DNA from 3 places in the Paenibacillus sp. J22FR83 genome. Region 2 is predicted to be linked to each of the others. Evidence: riboswitches for the same ligand, from Rfam matches in the RefSeq annotation. Region 2 holds a riboswitch; each other region holds the start of a gene.
What was found. Region 2 has a riboswitch for thiamine pyrophosphate ahead of AC58PV_RS15735 (ECF transporter S component). Riboswitches for the same ligand answer to the same signal wherever they lie in the genome.
Positions count from the first base shown of each region.

Region 1: another riboswitch for thiamine pyrophosphate. It lies ahead of AC58PV_RS05040 (thiamine phosphate synthase); the one in region 2 lies ahead of AC58PV_RS15735 (ECF transporter S component).
Region 3: another riboswitch for thiamine pyrophosphate. It lies ahead of AC58PV_RS09190 (ABC transporter substrate-binding protein); the one in region 2 lies ahead of AC58PV_RS15735 (ECF transporter S component).

Region 1 covers NZ_JCAUAM010000002.1:343,018-349,436, forward strand. Annotated here, with positions in the region: gene AC58PV_RS05025 (thiazole synthase) at 1-707, opposite strand, end outside; gene thiS (sulfur carrier protein ThiS) at 712-915, opposite strand; gene thiO (glycine oxidase ThiO) at 899-2,128, opposite strand; gene AC58PV_RS05040 (thiamine phosphate synthase) at 2,144-2,749, opposite strand; TPP riboswitch at 2,890-2,988, opposite strand; gene hflK (FtsH protease activity modulator HflK) at 3,172-4,179, shown strand; gene hflC (protease modulator HflC) at 4,176-5,048, shown strand; gene AC58PV_RS05055 (MBL fold metallo-hydrolase) at 5,147-5,893, opposite strand; gene AC58PV_RS05060 (Lrp/AsnC family transcriptional regulator) at 6,022-6,419, shown strand, end outside.
Region 2 covers NZ_JCAUAM010000008.1:59,358-65,776, forward strand. Annotated here, with positions in the region: gene uvsE (UV DNA damage repair endonuclease UvsE) at 1-250, opposite strand, end outside; gene pyk (pyruvate kinase) at 639-2,051, opposite strand; gene AC58PV_RS15725 (helix-turn-helix transcriptional regulator) at 2,178-2,960, shown strand; gene AC58PV_RS15730 (DUF3105 domain-containing protein) at 2,962-3,681, opposite strand; TPP riboswitch at 3,904-4,013, shown strand; gene AC58PV_RS15735 (ECF transporter S component) at 4,153-4,755, shown strand; gene AC58PV_RS15740 (ABC transporter ATP-binding protein) at 4,772-6,250, shown strand; gene AC58PV_RS15745 (energy-coupling factor transporter transmembrane component T family protein) at 6,241-6,419, shown strand, end outside.
Region 3 covers NZ_JCAUAM010000004.1:161,221-167,639, reverse strand. Annotated here, with positions in the region: gene AC58PV_RS09205 (ABC transporter ATP-binding protein) at 1-689, opposite strand, end outside; gene AC58PV_RS09200 (ABC transporter permease) at 708-1,475, opposite strand; gene AC58PV_RS09195 (thiamine-binding protein) at 1,475-1,765, opposite strand; gene AC58PV_RS09190 (ABC transporter substrate-binding protein) at 1,794-2,810, opposite strand; TPP riboswitch at 2,993-3,101, opposite strand; gene AC58PV_RS09185 (patatin-like phospholipase family protein) at 3,184-4,035, opposite strand; gene AC58PV_RS09180 (hypothetical protein) at 4,306-4,446, opposite strand; gene AC58PV_RS09175 (DUF3369 domain-containing protein) at 4,528-6,096, opposite strand; gene AC58PV_RS09170 (sensor histidine kinase) at 6,093-6,419, opposite strand, start outside.

The sequences.
Region 1 (6,419 bases), on a different contig from region 2:
CGCCCTGCCTCAAAGCCTGCGCGTCCTGCTTCAATCGCGAGTTTCATGGCGTAAGCCATTTTGACAGGATCCTTGGCACCTGATACGGCCGTGTTCAATAGCACGCCGTCGGCGCCCATTTCCATAGCTAATGATGCGTCGGAAGGTGCGCCAATTCCCGCGTCCACGATCACAGGTACTGTTGCTTGCTCGATGATGAAACTCAGGTTCAGCGGGTTAATTATCCCTTGCCCCGTACCAATCGGTGATGCACCAGGCATAATGGCATGTACGCCGAGTGCTTGCAAACGTTTAGCTAGCAAAACATCATCCGATGTATAAGGCAACACGATAAAGCCTTCCTCCAGCAGCATTTCGGATGCTTTCAGCGTTTCCACGGGATCGGGGAGCAGCGTCATTTCATCGCCGATCACCTCGACTTTGATCATGTCGCACAAGCCAGAGGCTTTCGCTAAGCGCGCGATGCGCACGGCTTCTTCTGCTGTTTTGGCACCAGCTGTATTCGGCAGCAACGTGAAGTTCGACGTATCCAGCATCGACAGGAAATTCGGCTGACTCGCCTCAAAAATATTCATTCGACGAACCGCAAAGGTCAGAATTTGCGACTCGGAGATATCCACCGCTTGTTTTTGAATCTGAAAATCTGGAAACTTCCCCGTACCTAGCAGCAAACGTGAACGAAATTCATATGGACCAATTTTTAACATGTCTTTATCCTCCTCCAACGAAATGAACGATCTCAATTTTGTGGCCTTCCGCCAGCTCAGCACCAGCGTGATCTTCTTTATGTAAAATGGCTGCGTTATGCTCTACCACGAGCATTTTGTCGCATAAATCGAAGTGGGCAAGCAGCTCCACGACGGTTCGAATCGTATCGGGTACGTCCACCTGCTGACCATTAATGTGCAGTTTCAATGCTTATCAATTCCTTTCCTTGGGCTGAAAAAGGTTCCTGACCCTCGTGACTGTTACTCACCCGCTCGGTTCTAGGGGACAGATCAGGGCTGAATGCATTCAGCCAAGGAGCTATAGATGCTTTCCCCTGCTCACCTGCGCCATCTCCGCCCAAAATCCAATCCGCCATCACCTTTCCGGTGATCGGGCTCAGCAAAATTCCGTTGCGGTAATGTCCGCAAGCTGTATACAAGCCCTCCACCGTCGGCACTTTGCCGATGTAGGGCAGCCCGTCGGCGGTCTGCGGGCGCAGCCCCGACCAAGCCTTCTCCCACTCGGCGTCGCCGAGCGCGGGCATCAACTCCCTCGCGCGCTCCATCAGCTCGGCTAAGCCCGAGAGCGACACCTTGCGGTCATAGCTGTGCGGCACGACCGTCGCGCCGACCACCAGCCGTCCGCCGGCTTTCGGAACGATATAGCACCCTGGCGAGAACAGGGTTTTCTTCAAGAGAGGCTTCGGCGTCCTCACGGAGAAGCACTCGCCTTTCACAGGATACATCGGCAACTCGATGCCGATGCTCCCAAGCAGCTGACCGCTCCACGTGCCTGCGGCGACGACCACGTGGTCGCCGTAGAGCGGACCGGCGGCCGTCTGCACGCCGATGACCCGCTCCTGCGCGGTCAGCAGCCCTTGCACCCCGGCGAACGGTTGCACCTTCGCCCCAAGCACCTGCGCGGCCTGCGCGAACGCGGCCGCCAGCAGCGGAGCATCGACCTGCCCATCGCTGGGCAGGTACAGGGCTCCGCGCGTCGCTGCGCTCAGCGCGGGTTCCAGGGCCGTGGCTTCAGCTGCGCTGAGCCACTGGGCCTGCTCGCCCGCGGCGCGCTGGAGCTTCTCCCGCGCGCGCAACTCCGCCTCTTGAACGTCGCTGAGCGCGACGTTCAAGAGCCCCTCACGGACGAGGCCGATGTCGATGCCCGTGAGTTCTCTCAGTTCCCCGCTCAACTCGGGGAACATAGATCTACTTAGACGCGCCCACTGGAACAGGGCGCCCGTGTCTTCCATCTCGGACTGCGCGCCGAGCATGCCTGCCGCCGCAGCCGAGGCTTCTGTGCCTAGTTGACCGCGCTCTAGCAGCGTGACGGACTGCCCTCTTTTAGCCAAGTAATAGGCAATGGATGTACCGATAACACCACCGCCAACGATGATGACATGGGATCTTGTTGCTGACATTTCGCTCACCTCTATTTATTGAAGCTCATCATGATAGGCTAGAACGGCTCCAAGCGGATCCGCTGCTTCCCATATTCCGCTCATCACTGCGATGCCGGATGCTCCTGCATCCAGAACCGATTGGACTCTCGCAGGTGTCATCCCGCCGATTGCAATGACAGGAATGTTCACCCCATTAACTACTTGTCTTAACTGCTCCAGACCCCTAGGCGGCACGCCTTGCTTGGAGTTTGTCGCAAAAATATGACCGAACATGACATAATCGGCTCCTTCTTTCTCACGCCAACTCGCCTCAACCGCCCCATGCACAGAGACTCCGATGCGCTGTATGCCCCGGCACAACTCATCCTGAATAACCAAAGGCGGCGTCGTACCTGGCAGCTGGAGTCCTCCTGTTTGCAAAGCCAGAGCGATGGAGGGAAAACCGTTAACGTACAGGCTTTTCGCCGGAATTCCTTGCTCTACTATGTACTGAATGCCGATGAACACTTCATCCAAGGATTTCGTTTTCTCCCGAATATGAATCGCTGTGACATACGGGTGAATCTGCGCCGCAATCTTTGCGATCTCAGACCATGCCATCTTCCCACTCGATATGACATGCAGCTCTTTCTCAGACATTGAAGGCGACTCCTCTCCACGAAATCTCACTATTTTTAACCATGTGAATCATCTCGACTGTGCAAATAAATACAAAAAAACCACTTTCCTCAGGAAAGTGGTTGTAGGCTGCCTCATCATAAATAACAATAAAATCGGCTCCAAAGCTCGTTCCACTTTCCTCCGCTGGCATAAACCAGATCAGGTTCAAAGGGTTCAGTCTACACTGTCTCAGCCTCTCGGCGCCCCTAGGGATTCATTCGTATGCGATTACTACTCATCATAGCATGACAGCCAACTCTTGGAAATACCAATTTTCCATTTTCATTGGCAGTGCCCTAACCTTTCTCAATTTATTGAGAATTAACCTCATCTCCCTGAAACCATTTCCAATACTTCCCGTATAGGACTATAAGTAAAACTTATATTAAGGGGTGTTTGCCATGGAACCGTTTGTACTGCCAGAATCTGATCGACGAAGACCCTCCTCCCTCCCGCCAGGCTTGATGACCAAAATTGTAATCGGCCTTGTCATCGTTCTCGTTCTTATTTTCGGATCTTCCACTTTCTACACAGTACAGGAGCATGAGAAGGCGGCTATTCTCACATTAGGTAAATATACGACCGAGAAGGAGGCTGGGCTTCACTTTAAACTCCCTTTTCCCATTCAACAAGTGATTGTATTACCTGCCAAAAAGACACAACGCATCCAAATCGGCTTCCGTGAAGCTGGTGGTAAAATTACACCCGTAGATGAAGAAGCGATGATGATTACGGGGGATGAAAATATTTTATCCGCTGATGCCGTAGTGGAATGGAATATCAGTGACATGCAGAACTATTTGTACAATATTGATAATGCTGAATTGTTCTTACGCAACTCGGCAAGTGCAGCGATTCGTTCGGTAATCGGCGCGACGGCGCTAGACTTTGCCATTACTGAAGGAAAAACTGAGGTCCAAGGCAAGGTTAAGGAGCGTTTGATTGAAATGCAGACGAAATATCAAACGGGCATTCATATTATCGATTTGAAATTCCAAGATATTGAGCCGCCAGCGGGCGATGTGCAGAATGCTTTTAAGGATGTAACGAACGCACGTGAAGAGAAAAACACGAAGATAAACGTGGCAACAAAATACGAGAATGATATCCTTCCTCGGGAGCGCGGTAACGCGCAGGCACTGATCGAGAATGCCGAAGCTCAGAAGAAATCACGGATTTTGAATGCACAGGGGGATGTTGCGAAGTTTAATGCCCTCTATGCGGAGTATGCCAATAATAAATCAGTAACCGAGAGCAGGCTTATCATCGAGACGTTAGAGAAAATATTGCCGAATGCCAAAATTTTCATCAGTGACAGCACTGGCGAAACCGTTAAATATTTACCAATCAATGAGCTGTTGCGTACACCTGCTGCTGCAACAGGTACGACTGGAGGGACTGCGAAATGACCGTACAAAATAAATGGATTCTGAGATCCATCCTTGGTGTCGTTCTCGTCATTTTCTTCCTGATTTCCATCTTTATTGTGAAAGAAGGCCAATACCGCGTCGTTCTTAAATTCGGAGAAGCTGTTCGTATCCAGACAGAACCTGGTATTCATTTTAAAATTCCGTTCATTGAATCGGTCCGCACGCTTCCTAAATATCAGATGGTGTATGACAGCAAACCTACTTCCATTCTGACCAAAGATAAGAAGCCGATCGAAGTGGATAACTATACGGTATGGCGCATTGATGATGCGCAGCAATTCTTGCGCACGATTCAATCGATCACTGGCGGGGAAGAGCGGATTGATGCCGCTGTGTACAACACCGTCCGACGGAAGTTGTCGGAGATCAATTACAGCGATATTATCAGCGAAAATACGCAGCGCGGGAATTTGAACGATGAGATTACGAAGGAAGTTTCGGATTTGATGGAGCGCGATAACTACGGCATTCAGATCGTTGATGTGCGCATCAAGCGTACGGATCTACCTGAGTCCAACAAACAAAGCGTGTACAAACGGATGATCTCTGACCGTCAATCCATTGCGGCGAAGTACTTGTCCGAGGGCGATGAGGAGTCGAAGAAAATCACCTCCAAAGCCGATCGCCAAGCAAGCGAATTGATCGCACAAGCGCAAGCGGATGCGAAGAAAATTGTAGCCGAAGGCGAGCAAGAAGCGGCTAAAATTTATAACTCCGCTTACGGCCAGGACCCTGCTTTTTACAATTTCTACCGTACGTTGGATAGTTACTTGGTGTCATTTCAAGGGGAGCCCGTCATTATGCTGCCGATTGATTCCCCGTACACCAAAATTTTACTTGGTAAATAATATTATTACGCCACAACTAGGTACAACCAAAGCAAGCATGCTCATCTTAGGATGGCATGCTTTTTATTTATGTGGTTAACCTTCTTTCCTTTCTGCTCTCAAACCCACTCCCCATCTTCTGGAATCACAACCTGCTCCAACAACCCTTCTACTGTCAATCTATCTCGCAAATCCGCACGCGTCACGTGGCAATGATTGATCGCATTCATGTGAACGGCAACGACTCGCGTGAAAGGTCCGTATCTGCATAGGCTTACCACATCGTTCGCATCCATCGTAATGGGATCGCCGACTTCGAACTGAGCGCCACCCGCATTGACAACGGTCCAAGCTGGTTGATGTTCTTCCAGCGCTTGCTGAACATCGTCGCACCATATCGTATCCCCCGCGAGGTACAATGCCGGCTCGTTCGCCGCTGTAAATACAAAGCCGGATACTTGCCCCATCAATTTCCCTATTTCACCAGTCCCATGCTGTCCACCCGTTCGGAACAAGGTTACTCCCCGTAGCTTATAAGACTCCTGGATCGCCGTTACGGACGTAAACCCCGCAGTAGTAAAGGCTTCTTCATCCCCTGGTTGGCACAGGATAGGTGTTGATTTAGGCAGCGCTTGCGCGGCCGCCCCGTCCCAATGATCCCCGTGCAGGTGGGTCACGATGATCACGTCAGGTTGACCAATTTCAGTTAACGGAAATGGCAGAGGCACGAGCGGGTTCCTTTTCGGATTGGCTGTATTCACGATCGGCGGGTTGGCGCCAGCGTCACTAAACATCGGATCGATTAAAACTTTAATTCCTGCGTATTCCAGCCAAATTGTAGCATGGCGAATTAATTGAAGATTCATTCTTCTAGCACCTCTTATCTTATAATTGTTGATCTGCTACAATTGTAAAATAGTTGACGTGCAACTCATACCATCTGATGAAAAGAAAAATCGAATTTCCATTTCATTCTGAAAGGAATTTATATAACGTGCTAAGCAACCCACCGATCGATGAGATCGATCTACGTATCTTGCACCATTTGCTGCAAGATGCCACTCAGTCGCACAAAGCCATTGGGCAGCACGTCCATTTAACGGGACAAGCTGTTGGTTCTCGCATTCGTAAATTACAGGATCTCGGGGTCATAACCGGCTATACCGTAAACTGGAATCCTGAGAAAATAGGGCAAGTCGTGCATGCCTTTATCGTTGTTTTCATGAAATCTAACACCGCTCATCAAGCGTTCCTCTCTTACATCGGGCATCAGGAGAGTGTCGTTGAGACGCACCGCGTAAGCGGCGAAGGGTGCTATTGGATGCGAGTTCGCGTCCGTACGCCCCTTGAATTGAATGCCTTCCTGGATGAGCTTCTCACATATGGCAATTA
Region 2 (6,419 bases):
CAATCCGCACATCTGGATGTGTCGCCAGGGGGATTAGCGCGGACGATAGTCGAAATAAATGAATGCCGTGAGCGGCATTGTAATAGAGAATTCGCTGTGTTGCTTGAAGGTTTTTGCGGCCTATTTCAAGTGTGCGCTGCATGGCCTCTTCACGCGGCCGCCCAGAGAATAGCTTGTAAGTGAATGTTGAACTAGGCGTGTTATTATAAATTGCCATTGCAGTAGATACGAAACCAAGTCGAATAATCACGTGCGTGCGTCCTCCGTTGCTAGGTAGTTAGTAGTTACTCTAGTGTACCCCTTTTTCCAGTTGGATTTCTCACAAATTTTCAACTGGTCCCAGCAGCACACTAAAAGCCTCCCCTCCACAATGTCTAAGTGGAGGGGAGGCTAGTAAGTCGGGTCCGTATAGTCGTTTAACTGTAAAAAGTACAGCTAATTCGCTGATATTTAGCCAGAAATTAGAAATAGATGGATAAAGTCCATCTATTTCTCGCCATTTCGCTAATTACCTCGGGATTCCGTAAAAATAACGGGAGTTTTTCCAGTTATTTCGCTAAACGAGTCGATATCGCGAAAATTAAATGGAGGTTTTCCATCTAATCCTTTAATCAGCGCCGGGGATGGAGTATTACCTACTAAACCCGCTCAACCTTCAACAGGTTGGTCGTACCGGATTTCCCAACCGGGATACCGGCGGAGACGACGGTGAGGTCGCCTTTCTTCACATAACCAAGCGTCTCTGCTTGGTTGATCGCGGAGCGAATCATCGCGTCTGTCGATTCGCAGAACTCGCCAAGAACAGGGATGACGCCCTGCACCATGCTCAATTGGCTTATCGCGTGCTGGCTGTTTGTTACCGCGATAATCGGTGCTTCTGGGCGGTACTTCGCAATCATGCGCGCCGTGAAGCCTGTCTCTGTCGGTGTAAGGATCGCCGCAGCATGCAATTTGTTCGCGGAGGATACAACCGCTTGGCACAACACTTCGGTGATTTCGTTGTTGGATTCTAGCTGTGCATCAACCAAGGAGCTGCGCACCATCGTTTGCTCGACGCGCTCAGCGATAGTCGCCATCATCGTTACGGACTCAATCGGATATTTCCCAGCAGCGGTCTCGCCAGAAAGCATCACAACGTCACTGCCGTCAAGCACGGCATTCGCCACGTCACTCACCTCAGCGCGAGTCGGGCGCGGGTTGCGCTGCATGGAATCCAGCATTTGCGTAGCTGTGATAACCGGTTTGCCAGCGAGGTTACAAGCGCGAATCATATCTTTTTGAGCAATTGGAACTTCCTCAGTTGGAATTTCAACCCCAAGGTCACCACGGGCAACCATGATCCCATCGGATGCTTCCAAGATGGAAGCGAAGTTCGTCATGCCTTCTTCGTTCTCAATTTTGGAGATGATCGGTGTTAAGCCAGCGCCTTGCTGCTCCAGAAGTGCACGAACCTCACGAACATCGTTGCCGTTACGAACGAAGGACATCGCGACGATCGAAATATTTTCCTCTACGCCGAATTTGATATGCATCACATCGCGCTCTGTCACACCCGGTAGGGATGTGCGTACACCTGGCAAGTTAACACCTTTACGTTGTTTCAACTGAGCAGGGTTGAGGACGCTGCAAGTTACTTCCGTACCGTCGATCATTTCAACACGCAGCTCGATCGAGCCATCGTCGATCAATACAAGATTGCCTGGCTTCACATCTTGCGGCAACCCTGGGTAGTTCACGGATACGCGGCTGGAATCGCCGATAATTTGTTCTGTCGTCAAGACGATGCGATCGCCCGTTTGCAAGTCATAGGAAGCATCTTTCAATTGACCGATGCGGATTTCGGGACCTTTGATATCCATCAGAATCGGGATGATAACGCCCATTTCTTGTGCAGCTTGGCGTACACGTTGAATACGACCGCGGTGCTCATCAAGATCGCCATGTGCCATATTTAAACGCGCGACGCTCATGCCCGCGCGAATTAATTCTTTCAGAGTAGAGACGGAATCGCACGCTGGACCCATGGTACAAATAATTTTCGTTTTACGCATTGTAAAGGACTTCCTTTCGCATGTAGAAGATTAGTTGGCTTCATTATATGCCTTATTCATGCGATTTTCTATAAACTATAGTATGATGTATGTAATATAGTATGATTGGAGGAGGGCATTAATCCTATGCAGCTAACTAGGTTTGACTATGATAAAAGTAGTATATGGAACGAAGAACAACCCATTGAGCGTCCAGATTGGACACTCATTTTCGTGATCTATGGCCATTGTGTGTACTGGATCAATGACAAGAAACAAGTGCTGGAGAAAGGACAATGGCTGCTCATCCCACGTGAAACGCCTTACTATGGCCGTAGTGTGCCAACGAAAATTCATGAGAAATTTGTGCTTCATTTCGATGCGCAAGCAGCGCAGGATATCTTTCCGCTACTGCAACAGCCATCCTTTTCCTGCCGCCAGACTGGCAAATTCGATATCATCGCAGATCGGCTGCGCTTGATTCACCGCGGCTGGCAAGACAAACAGCCCTATTACATGGCGCTGTGTGAAGCGCACCTGCAAGAGCTGTTTGTGTATCTCCAGCGGGAGTGGGATCAGGCAGCCACAACCTCGGCAACCGCACTTCTCGTGGAGCAAATGAAAGGCTATATCCAGAACCATTATCGCGAGCATGTCACCAAGGACGAGTTAGGCACTTGTATTTCTCGCTCGCCGAATTATGCAGCGTCGCTGTTTCGTCAAGTCACAGGCCAAACCATCAGTGAATTCGTGCACGTCACGAGGATCAAAACAGCCGTCTACATGCTGCGTCACTCCGCTCTGACCGTCACCGAAATCGCCGAGTTTATCGGCTATAATGATCCGTCTTATTTCTATCGCGTATTCCGAAGAATGACGGGTTTAGTGCCAACCGAGCTCGTTTCAGATCGGGAAACAATTCGCAAATAAGTTACATCGTTCCGCCGCCAAGGCGTATGTTGGCAGGAATTTGCTCAGGACCTTTGTTAATATAGTCGTAAATGAACGTGCCTACACTAGCTTCATCGAACTTGGCGAGGTTCATTGTTTTCGTCCAAGCCGTAACGACGACCTCTTGATCGGCAGGTACATCAAGATTCGGAACCGCAAGTACACCTGCGCCAGCCGTCCTGAAGTGAGTCAAATATTCCAAGCGATCTTTCAGCTCTTTCGGTGCATCGGGATGGTAATGAATAATGATATCGCCATGCTCCAAGTTATGGACAAGCATCTCATAACCAGGTCTTTCCTTGTAGAAACCAAATTTCAAATCATGCGGGCTGTGCGTACCTGAAGTAGGGATTTTCATTTCGTACATCAAGGTGCCATCTTTATGTTCGCGCCCGTAGTCCTTATCTGTCGTGACCTGAATGTTAGCTCCTGAATTTAGCTTGTCTAGGCTGTATTTGCCTGCTGAACTTTGAATGAGCGAAGTACCGATGCTGCCGAGAGCGATAATGAGCAGGGCATGTGAAATCAATTGCCAGGTCTTATGCTTCTTCTTTAGGGCTTGCTTTTCAGCCTTTTTCAATCTCGAGGTGTTATCTTTGTTAATCCTTGCTGCGAGCACATAACCAACGATAGCTGCAATGAATAGAGCTAGTCCGATATAGAGCAATATAGTCATCCGTTCAATCCCTTTCTGCCTCATGGAATCATCCACGCTGAATAAGTTTTTCTGTAAAAAATAATGAGCACACTACAAATTGTAGTTTTTCTTAGGGGTGGAAGTCAACTTTTAAAATTCTCCTGATTGTGGTATGTACAAATAGAGGGTTTGGAGCATCTGATTGAGAAATAAATGCGCAACGAGTATTCCATGGAAAAAAAAGGATTGCCAAAGAGGAGCTAATCCGCTACAGTTAAGCCAAATGAATAGCAACACGGGTGCTTGATGAAGTCAGGCTGAGATAGTGGCCCTATGCCACTGACCGTTAATCTGATCTGGATAATGCCAGCGTAGAGACCTAATGTGCTTTTTTTATGCACAAATGTTCAAGCCTGCCGGTATTCCGGTGGGCTTTTTTTGTTCTTAAGGGGCAAAAGGGACCATGTATCCAAGGTTGGCGTGTTCGCCTATCTCATTGACAAATATGAATGGGAAAAAGGAGTCGAGAAGAAGATGGCACAAAGGGAAGCAAGTGCAAGTAGTAAAGGGTTGAAGCTGACAGATATTTTGATCACGATCGTCATTTCAGCTGTGTTTGGTGTGATTTATCGGATTTGGGGACCCATTTATGATCTCATGAAACCGCTAGGCCTACATGCCGAGCAGTTGAGTTACGGTATGTGGTTCATGGCGGCAACATTCGCGTTCCTCGTGATTCGCAAACCTGGTGTTGCCCTGTTGGCTGAATTGGCAGCCGCAACGATTGAGGCACTATATGGTGGCCATTGGGGTGTGGGGACGCTTGTTTTTGGTTTACTGCAAGGGCTCGGTGCAGAGCTGGTGTTCGCGGCCTTCCGCTATCGTCGCACCAATTTGGGAGTGACAATACTCGCCGCCATTGCTTCGGCTATCATGTCCATTTTTGTAGATACGTACTATGGCTATATTGATCAGTTGGCGTTCTGGAATTACGTCTTGTTTATTACTTTACGTCTGCTAGGCAGCGCTTTGATCGCGGGAGTATTCGCGTACTATCTGACGAGTGCCTTGTCGCGTACGGGTGTACTGAATTTGATTCGTCCCGTTTCCAAAAAAGATTACGACGTACTGGGTTAACGAGATGAGCGAAGGAATGGGCGTTACGAATCTACGGTTAAAATATCCCGGCGATGAAGCCCCCCTGATCTTTCAGGGGGTTTCCTTTTCCATCGAGCCGGGGGAAAAAGTGCTGCTGCTGGGACCTAGCGGTAGCGGCAAATCGACCTTGCTGCAGGTGCTGAGCGGAATTGTCCCTGACATGATTGAGCTTCCGCTCAAAGCGGATGAGATTCGCCGGCCTAGCCGGTGGGGGTATGTTTTTCAAGATCCAGATACACAGTTCTGCATGCCTTATATGGACGAAGAGATTGCGTTCGTGTTGGAGAATCAGGAAGTGCCGCGAGCGGAGATGCCTGCGCGCATTCGGTATTACTTGGACTTGGTGGGGTTACATGTGCCTGATACCCATACGTTGATTAGTACGCTGTCTCAAGGGATGAAGCAGCGTCTGGCGATTGCTAGTGTGCTGGCGCTTGAGCCGGAAGTGCTCTTTCTCGATGAGCCCACGGCGCTGTTGGATGACGAGGGTACGAAACAGGTGTGGGACACGATACGAGCGATCAGTGGGGACAAAACTCTCCTCATCGTAGAGCACAAGATCAGCGGTTTGCTGGATTTGCTCGATCGGTTGATTATCCTGACACCTGAGGGGAAGATTTTAGCGGATGGGCCGCCGGTTGCGATGTTTGAGAAGTACAAAGAGCAGATCAGGGAATATGGCATCTGGTATCCCGAGGTGTGGGAGGACTACGCCCAGGAGCAGGGGGCTGCTGGGCGAGTAGACGATCCAGGGAAAGCGCAAGAAAGCGCACAGACCGCTGAGCCGGTTATGGTCTTTCAAGATTTCGTCGGTGTTCGCGGCGGGCAGATCAGGACCTCTGTGGATAACTTTAGCGTCTATCCAGGGGACTGGATCACCGTTGTCGGTGCCAACGGTGCAGGCAAGAGCTCGCTCCTCCTCGCGATCATGCGGCTCATTCCAACCCGCGGAAGCTGTCTGATCGCGGGAGTGAAGGGAAACAAAGTCGAGCACATTGCGGAGCAAGTCGGCTTTGTGTTCCAGAACCCGGAGTTCCAGTTCGTCACGAACTCCGTGGAGGAAGAGCTGACCTATGGCTTGCCAGAAGGTCAGCCGAGAGGCCAGTGGGCAGCCGCCGAGGGGCTGCTCCGCGAATACGACCTGCTCGCGCTGCGCGAGCGGCACCCGTTTCAGCTCTCGCTGGGCCAGAAGCGCAGGCTTAGCGTGGCGTCCGCGATGGTACGCGGGCCACGCATCCTGCTGCTGGATGAGCCCACCTTCGGGCTCGATGCGCGAGGCACGCTGCGCATGCTCGAGGCGCTGGAGCGGCTGCGCGCCAGCGGAACCGTGATCGTGATGGTGACACACGATCAGGAGATCGTCCAGCGCTGGGCCACCCGCGTCTGGCAGGTCGAAGCTGGGCGCGTGGCGGAAGTCGCGCCCTTGCCTGTGTCCGTCCCTGCTACTGGAGGTGAGCCGCAGCTATGCAAATAACGTTCACCTTTCGCGAAACGTGGCTGCATCGGGTTAATCCGGGCGTGAAGCTCCTCTTATCGATCGGGTTATTCATCGTTGTCGTCTTCACGCATAATCTGAACATGATGCTATTCCTGACGCTAGGCGCCTTGTTGCCTCTGGCCCTATTATCCGGTCATCCTGCGAA
Region 3 (6,419 bases), on a different contig from region 2:
GATTCCTGACGTGGTCTTGCAAATGGTACTTTCAACTCTTCCAAGATACTTGCAGGTTTATTAGACAGCACATAAATACGATCAGATAGGAAGAGTGCCTCCTCTATACTATGGGTGACAAATAAGATGGAGCGTTTATTGTGCTCCCAAATGTTAAGAAGCCACGCTTGCATATCAAGCCGTGTTAACGCATCTAAGGAACCGAATGGCTCATCTAAGCACATAAGTTCCTGCGGGCTTAATAAAGCGCGTAAGAACGAAACACGCTGTTGCATCCCACCTGACAGGACATGTGGAAATTCCCGTTCATAGCCTCCTAGTCCAACTCTCGGCAGCCATTCTCTAGCTTTGGCGATCGCCGCAGAGCGCGACTCTCCGGCTACTTCCTGCCCTAGTGCTACATTTTCCTCAATAGAGCGCCATGGGAACAAGGCCGGTTGCTGCGGCATATAAGAAATAAGTCCTTTTTTCCCTGTCACCTTCTCGTCATCCAGCCACACTTCACCGGATGTCGGCTGCACGAGTCCACCTATGATATGGAATAAGGTGCTCTTACCACTGCCAGAAGGGCCAATGATGGATACAAACTCGCCTTGCTCGACATAAATATGAATATCTACAAGCACGGTGACTTGCCCTTTTTTATTCGGAAACATATGATGAATCCCAGTAAGCTTTAATTTGCTCATGGCCACAGCCCTCCTCTCCTACGAGGAACGTTTGACGTTCCAACGAATGATGAGCTTCTCTAACCCAGCGATGAGCCAGAAAAAGAGCAAACTCAGAATCACGATAATTCCGATTGCCACAAATTCCCGGTCTGCACGGAAGGCTGATTTTTGTAAGATCATATAATAGCCAAGACCCACATTTCCGCCTAGCCATTCAGCAATAACTGCCCCCATCACACTATAAGTAGCGGATATTTTGAGCCCAGTAAACAGAAATGGCAAAGCATGAGGCATCTCTAATTTATAGAAAATTTGGCGTTTCGATGCACCAATCATTTGCATGTAATTATACATGCTGCGATCTGTCTGCATGAAGCCATCTAACGTTGACATCGTTACAGGGAAGAAACAGACAAGTGAAATCAATATAAGTTTAGGTAATAGGCCAAAACCAAATAAGATAATTAACAGTGGTCCCAATGCAATAACTGGGATATTTTGCGATAGGATCAGCAGTGGATAGAAACCCGCTTTAACGAAAGGAAGCCTATGTAGTACGCTGGCAACTAGTACACCACCGATGGCACCGATACTAAAACCCATGCACATCAAACGAACGGTAGCCCACATATGCATCCATACGCGCGGCATATCTGTGGTACCGTCTCGCCATATTTTGAGCGGGCTTGGAAGCAGCCAGTCTGCGGTTCCAGCCCATGAGACAGCCAACTGCCAAATAAACAACAGAAGGATGACTACCACAAGTGGCGGCCATCCTGCTTGAATCCAGCGACGGATGTTCATTATCTGTACTTCTCCGTTAACTTGTCCATTGAAGCACCTGACGGATTGAAGTAAATTTTAACCTGAGAAATGACGTTCGGGCTGCCCATGTCAATCATGGCTGTGTTCATATCTTGAATAATGAGAAGGAGTTGATCCAACTCACCTTCCATCGTTGTTTCCAGCGGTGAAACAAAATATTTAACACCAGACTTTGCAATCACTTCGATGGCTCGATCTACATACGGAATGACATCTTCACCGTTTACTGTTTTCGGGATTATTTGAATACTAACAAGTGCATTAGCCATGATGGACATCTCCTCTTCAATTTAGGAATTACTTCTTACTTTCAGGTAAAAATGAATTCGTAAATGCCGCATCCACATCCAACTTCTTCTCTAAAAGCTTGTGATCCAGCATCCACGTGGCGTAGTTTTCCCACACGGATTTCTTTTGCTCACCCCAACGTGCCGCATCATCCTGATAACGTGGGCTTAACCACTTTTGACTAGCAACGACCAGCTTAGGATCTAGATCTGGAACAGCTTTAATCAATATGTTTGCCGCATCTTCCGGTTTGGAAATGGCAAATTGATACCCTTTGGTCGCTGCAGCAACGAACGCCTTCACGATTTCTGGCTTCGAAGAGATCATATTCTCATTTGTCGCCAATACAGGTGTATAATAATCCAGTTTCTCCGAATATTTGTTCAAATAAATCATGTTCATCGGCTCACCACGAAGTTCCGCATCTACGCCTGTCCATGCATAGTAAATCCATGCAAAGTCGATATCGCGTTTGACCGCTGTAAAATAATCCGCGTCACCGATATTAACCATTTTCACCTTTGTCGCATCCGCTTTCTCTGATTGCATCAGGGATTCAATCATGGCACTTTCGGAAGGGGCACCCCAACCGCCATACGATTTGTTCTCGAAGTCCTTCGGTGATTTGATATTCTTCGCAACCGGTGAAGCAAAGCCAGAGGTATTATGTTGAATAACTGCAGCAATCGAGACTAGTGGCACTCCTTGAATACGACCTTGCGTGATGCTTTCTTGATAACTCACCCCAAACTCTGCTGCGCCAGAAGCGATCATCGTATCCGCTCCACTTTCGCCAGGGGAAATGATTTGCACATTCAAGCCTTCTTGCTCAAAAAATCCTTGATCCTTCGCGACATACAACCCCGTGTGGTTCGTATTTGGCGTCCAATCTAGGACAACTTTTACGTCAGTTAGCTTTTTACTTCCTTCTGTCGGTTGAACTGACTTTCCTGTGTCGTTGCCGCAACCTGCCATTACTACGGTAAAGCTGACTAACAACAATGGTGCAATTTTGTTCCATTTCATATTCTTCTACCCCTTCTCTGTGGATCTTGATGTAACCATACGAAAAAGCCCCCGTTATCCGGGAGCGCCAGTGCAATTCTATCAAATTCTACGCTGGCATTACCCCAGGAGTTAATAGAAACTAAAAAGCCGCTAAAGACCAAAGGTCTCTCGCGGCGTATACGTTGACATTCGTACACGTATAGTCGTGTACAATCATTCTCTGCACTAGCATTATCTAGATCAGATCGAACGGTCAGCGGTATATCCCGCACTCTCAGCCTGACTACTCAAGCTCCCGGATGGTTACTATTCAATTTACATTACTATAACCCTAGTTAACTAAATAAGCAAGTTATCCCTATTTGCCGTTGTATGGGTATAATTACACCCATTAGTGTAATAACCAATCCTTTAACTGCAATCCCATCTTCTGCGCATCTGCGTAACCTAGTTCATGTAACTTCTCGAGTTTCCGCGGATCTTTCTCCATTCGTCCTACTTCTACTTTGGTTGAAGGTCGAATAATGATAGCACTGCCATCCGCTTCCATTCGTTCAATTGTTTCAAGTGTAGAATTATAAATTTCGCTGCGATTCACAAGCACATTCACAAGGCCGTTATATTTTGGATAAAAACTTTTCGCTAACCAACGCTGCTTGAACGGCCGTTTGCGGTAGCCCAGTTCTTTCGTTAATACAATGATATGCTTTTTATTGCCGTCAGCGACTGATTTCTGTACCGGAATCGGATCGACCAATCCGCCATCAAATAATGTTCTGCCTTCATAATGAATCGGCGTAGCTACAAAAGGCAACGAACTCGAAGCTTGTACGATGGGCATCGTTTCCTGTTGAAGCTGATGTTTCGTAAAATAAATCGGCTCCCCGGTATGCGCATCTGTTGTACCTATTGCAAATTGCTGTGAAGAAGCGTAGAACGTGTCATAGTCAAAGGGTACTAGTCTATTCGGCAGCTCATTGAAAATAAAATCCATGCCAAATATGCTCTTACTGCGCAACAAGTTGCGATAGCTTAAATAACGGTGATCCGCAACATAGTCAATCGTTACCTTTTTATTCCGCCCAGGTTGTTTAGAAATGTAAGAAACCGCATTGCACGCGCCCGCTGAAACACCCACCACATAGGGGAAATATAAATCCTGCTCCATAAAGTATTCCAAGACTCCCGCGGTGTATACCCCTCGCATACCTCCGCCTTCCAGTACGAGTCCAATCCCTTCCATGGTGACACCTTCTTTCTGTCTGTCTCAAGCCCCTTTCTAGCATACAGGAATTGTAAATTAAAAGAAACGGGCTTCCCTCTTCGAAAATGAGACGAAGACGAAGATTTCCTCCTACTTTCTAAGACAAATTAGGGGAAATCCCAGTTCAACCGTATTTTTGCCGAAATTTAACGTGTACGTCAACTTTTCGAACCTTAACTAATGGGACACCTTCATGAAATTACCAAAGACCCCTGCTCCGAGGAGCAAGGGTCGGTAACCATACTACAATTATGATTTGTTTTTACTAATGTTATTTAGGCTAGGAGGAAACTCAGCCGCATTCTGCTTTTTTAGTGTCTCTGCCTCTTCCGTGAAGTGAGCAGCATTTTGTTGATTATTTTTTTTATCAGGTCGATTTACTTTAGGCATTCCTTTCACCTCCATCATCTCAACCGTAGTATGAGAAGGTGATCCTAATCTTATGCCAATTCACTGAAATCATTAAGGTTATTAACGATTTTCTTTGTACAGTTCCTTGATGACCATAAACTCGTCCAGATTGTTCAGAAAGAGATCAACAATGACAGGGTCAAAATGTTTGCCGCGCTCCGATTTCAATAAATCCAAGACGCGATCTAATTCCCATGCTTTCTTATAGACACGATCACTACACAGTGCATCAAATACATCAGCCAAGGCTGTTATCCGGCCATATAAGTGAATGTTTTCCCCACTTAGCCCTTGTGGATAACCCGTCCCGTCGTAACGTTCATGATGCTGATGAGCGATAATTGCCGCGGCGTGCAGCACCTTTTTATTCGAATGCTTGAGCATTTCATAGCCTAAGTTAGAATGTGTTTTCATAATTTCGAATTCTTCTTTGGATAAAGAACCCGGTTTATTGAGGATGGCATCCGGGATCCCAACCTTGCCTACATCGTGCATCGGTGTTGCTAGTCGAATCGTTTCAGCTTCTTGCTCAGATAAGCCGTATTTCAGCGCCAGCAGACGTGAATACTCGGCTACTCGCTTAACGTGATGACCTGTTTCCTGTGAGCGCGTTTCTGTAATCTCGCCCATGGTATAAATGATTTCCTGCTGTGTACTTTCAAGCTCATTATTCAAATAAATGTTCTCGAAAGCAACAGAAACATTCGCACAATAAATATCAACCAAATAATGCTCCCATTCACTTAGGGCATTAAAACCGTTCATATAGATTACGTTTTCCATCCCCATCTTACTCTGGAAATAGATGATGAAACGATCCGCAGCAAAGCTGCTTTTGCGGGTATGGAAAGCTAATTCAATTTCCTCAAGAACTTCGACAGGAACCACATCACGAGCTCTTGCATCTTGGTTCTTCGCATAATCGCCGCTGGCTGCAAGAATGTAGATGTCCTCGATCCCTTTCGTTACGGCAAAACTGCAATGTATCGCATTCTTATGTAAATTAACGATAGATGTCATTTGGGTTAGAACGCCAGACGCAAATTTCTTCATGGACTGTAACTCGAACAAGGTCGCCGAAGACTTAATAATTTCTTCCAGGCCAACTCTACTTTTCTCAATCGTTTTAATATCTCGAAAGGAGCGCAGCGCCGTGACTACCGTAGTAAACAATTTCTGCGATGTTAACTCCGTCTTTTCTTTATAATCATTAATGTCATAATCCATGATAACCGTTCGTTCAGGAGCTTGTCCTGGCTGGCCCGTCCGCAAAATAATACGTACAGCTTGGTTATTCAGCACTTCGCGAATATATTTGACAATTTGCAATCCTGCATCTTCTTGTTCCATGACAACATCTAATAAGATAAGCGCCGTTTGTGGCTGTTCTTTCAACAGTTGTTTCGCTTCCAAAGCAGAATAAGCACTATGAAACTCCAGTTTTCTGCCAGCAAATTCGAGATCTTGCAGCACCATTTTGGTAACTTGGTGTATTTGCTTCTCATCATCGACAATGAGTACGATCCACGGGTCTTGTTCCACAGTCCTTAGATTTGCTGCTGCAACGCTATCTTCCTCAGCAGCAAAAAGAAGCTCATCCTGATCGACAGACTCCACTTCATTTGTCATATCTCAGCTTCCTCCTCTTTGGGGATTGTAATTGCAAATAAACTGCCCTGTCCTCGTACGCTTGAACATTGAATCGTACCATTTAACGATTCCGTTACAAGATTGTATACGATATTCATGCCTAGGCCTGTCCCACCTTGCCCCCGGCTTGTTGTAAAGAAGGGATCGAAAATATGATCCAACACTTCCTCAGACATCCCTTTCCCATCGTCTGAATAAGCTAGCATGACATGATCGGGATAGTCTAGCACTCGGATACTTAAACATCCGTCATCGTCATCCGCATCGTAAGCGTGATTCAGAGAATTCATAACTAAATTCGT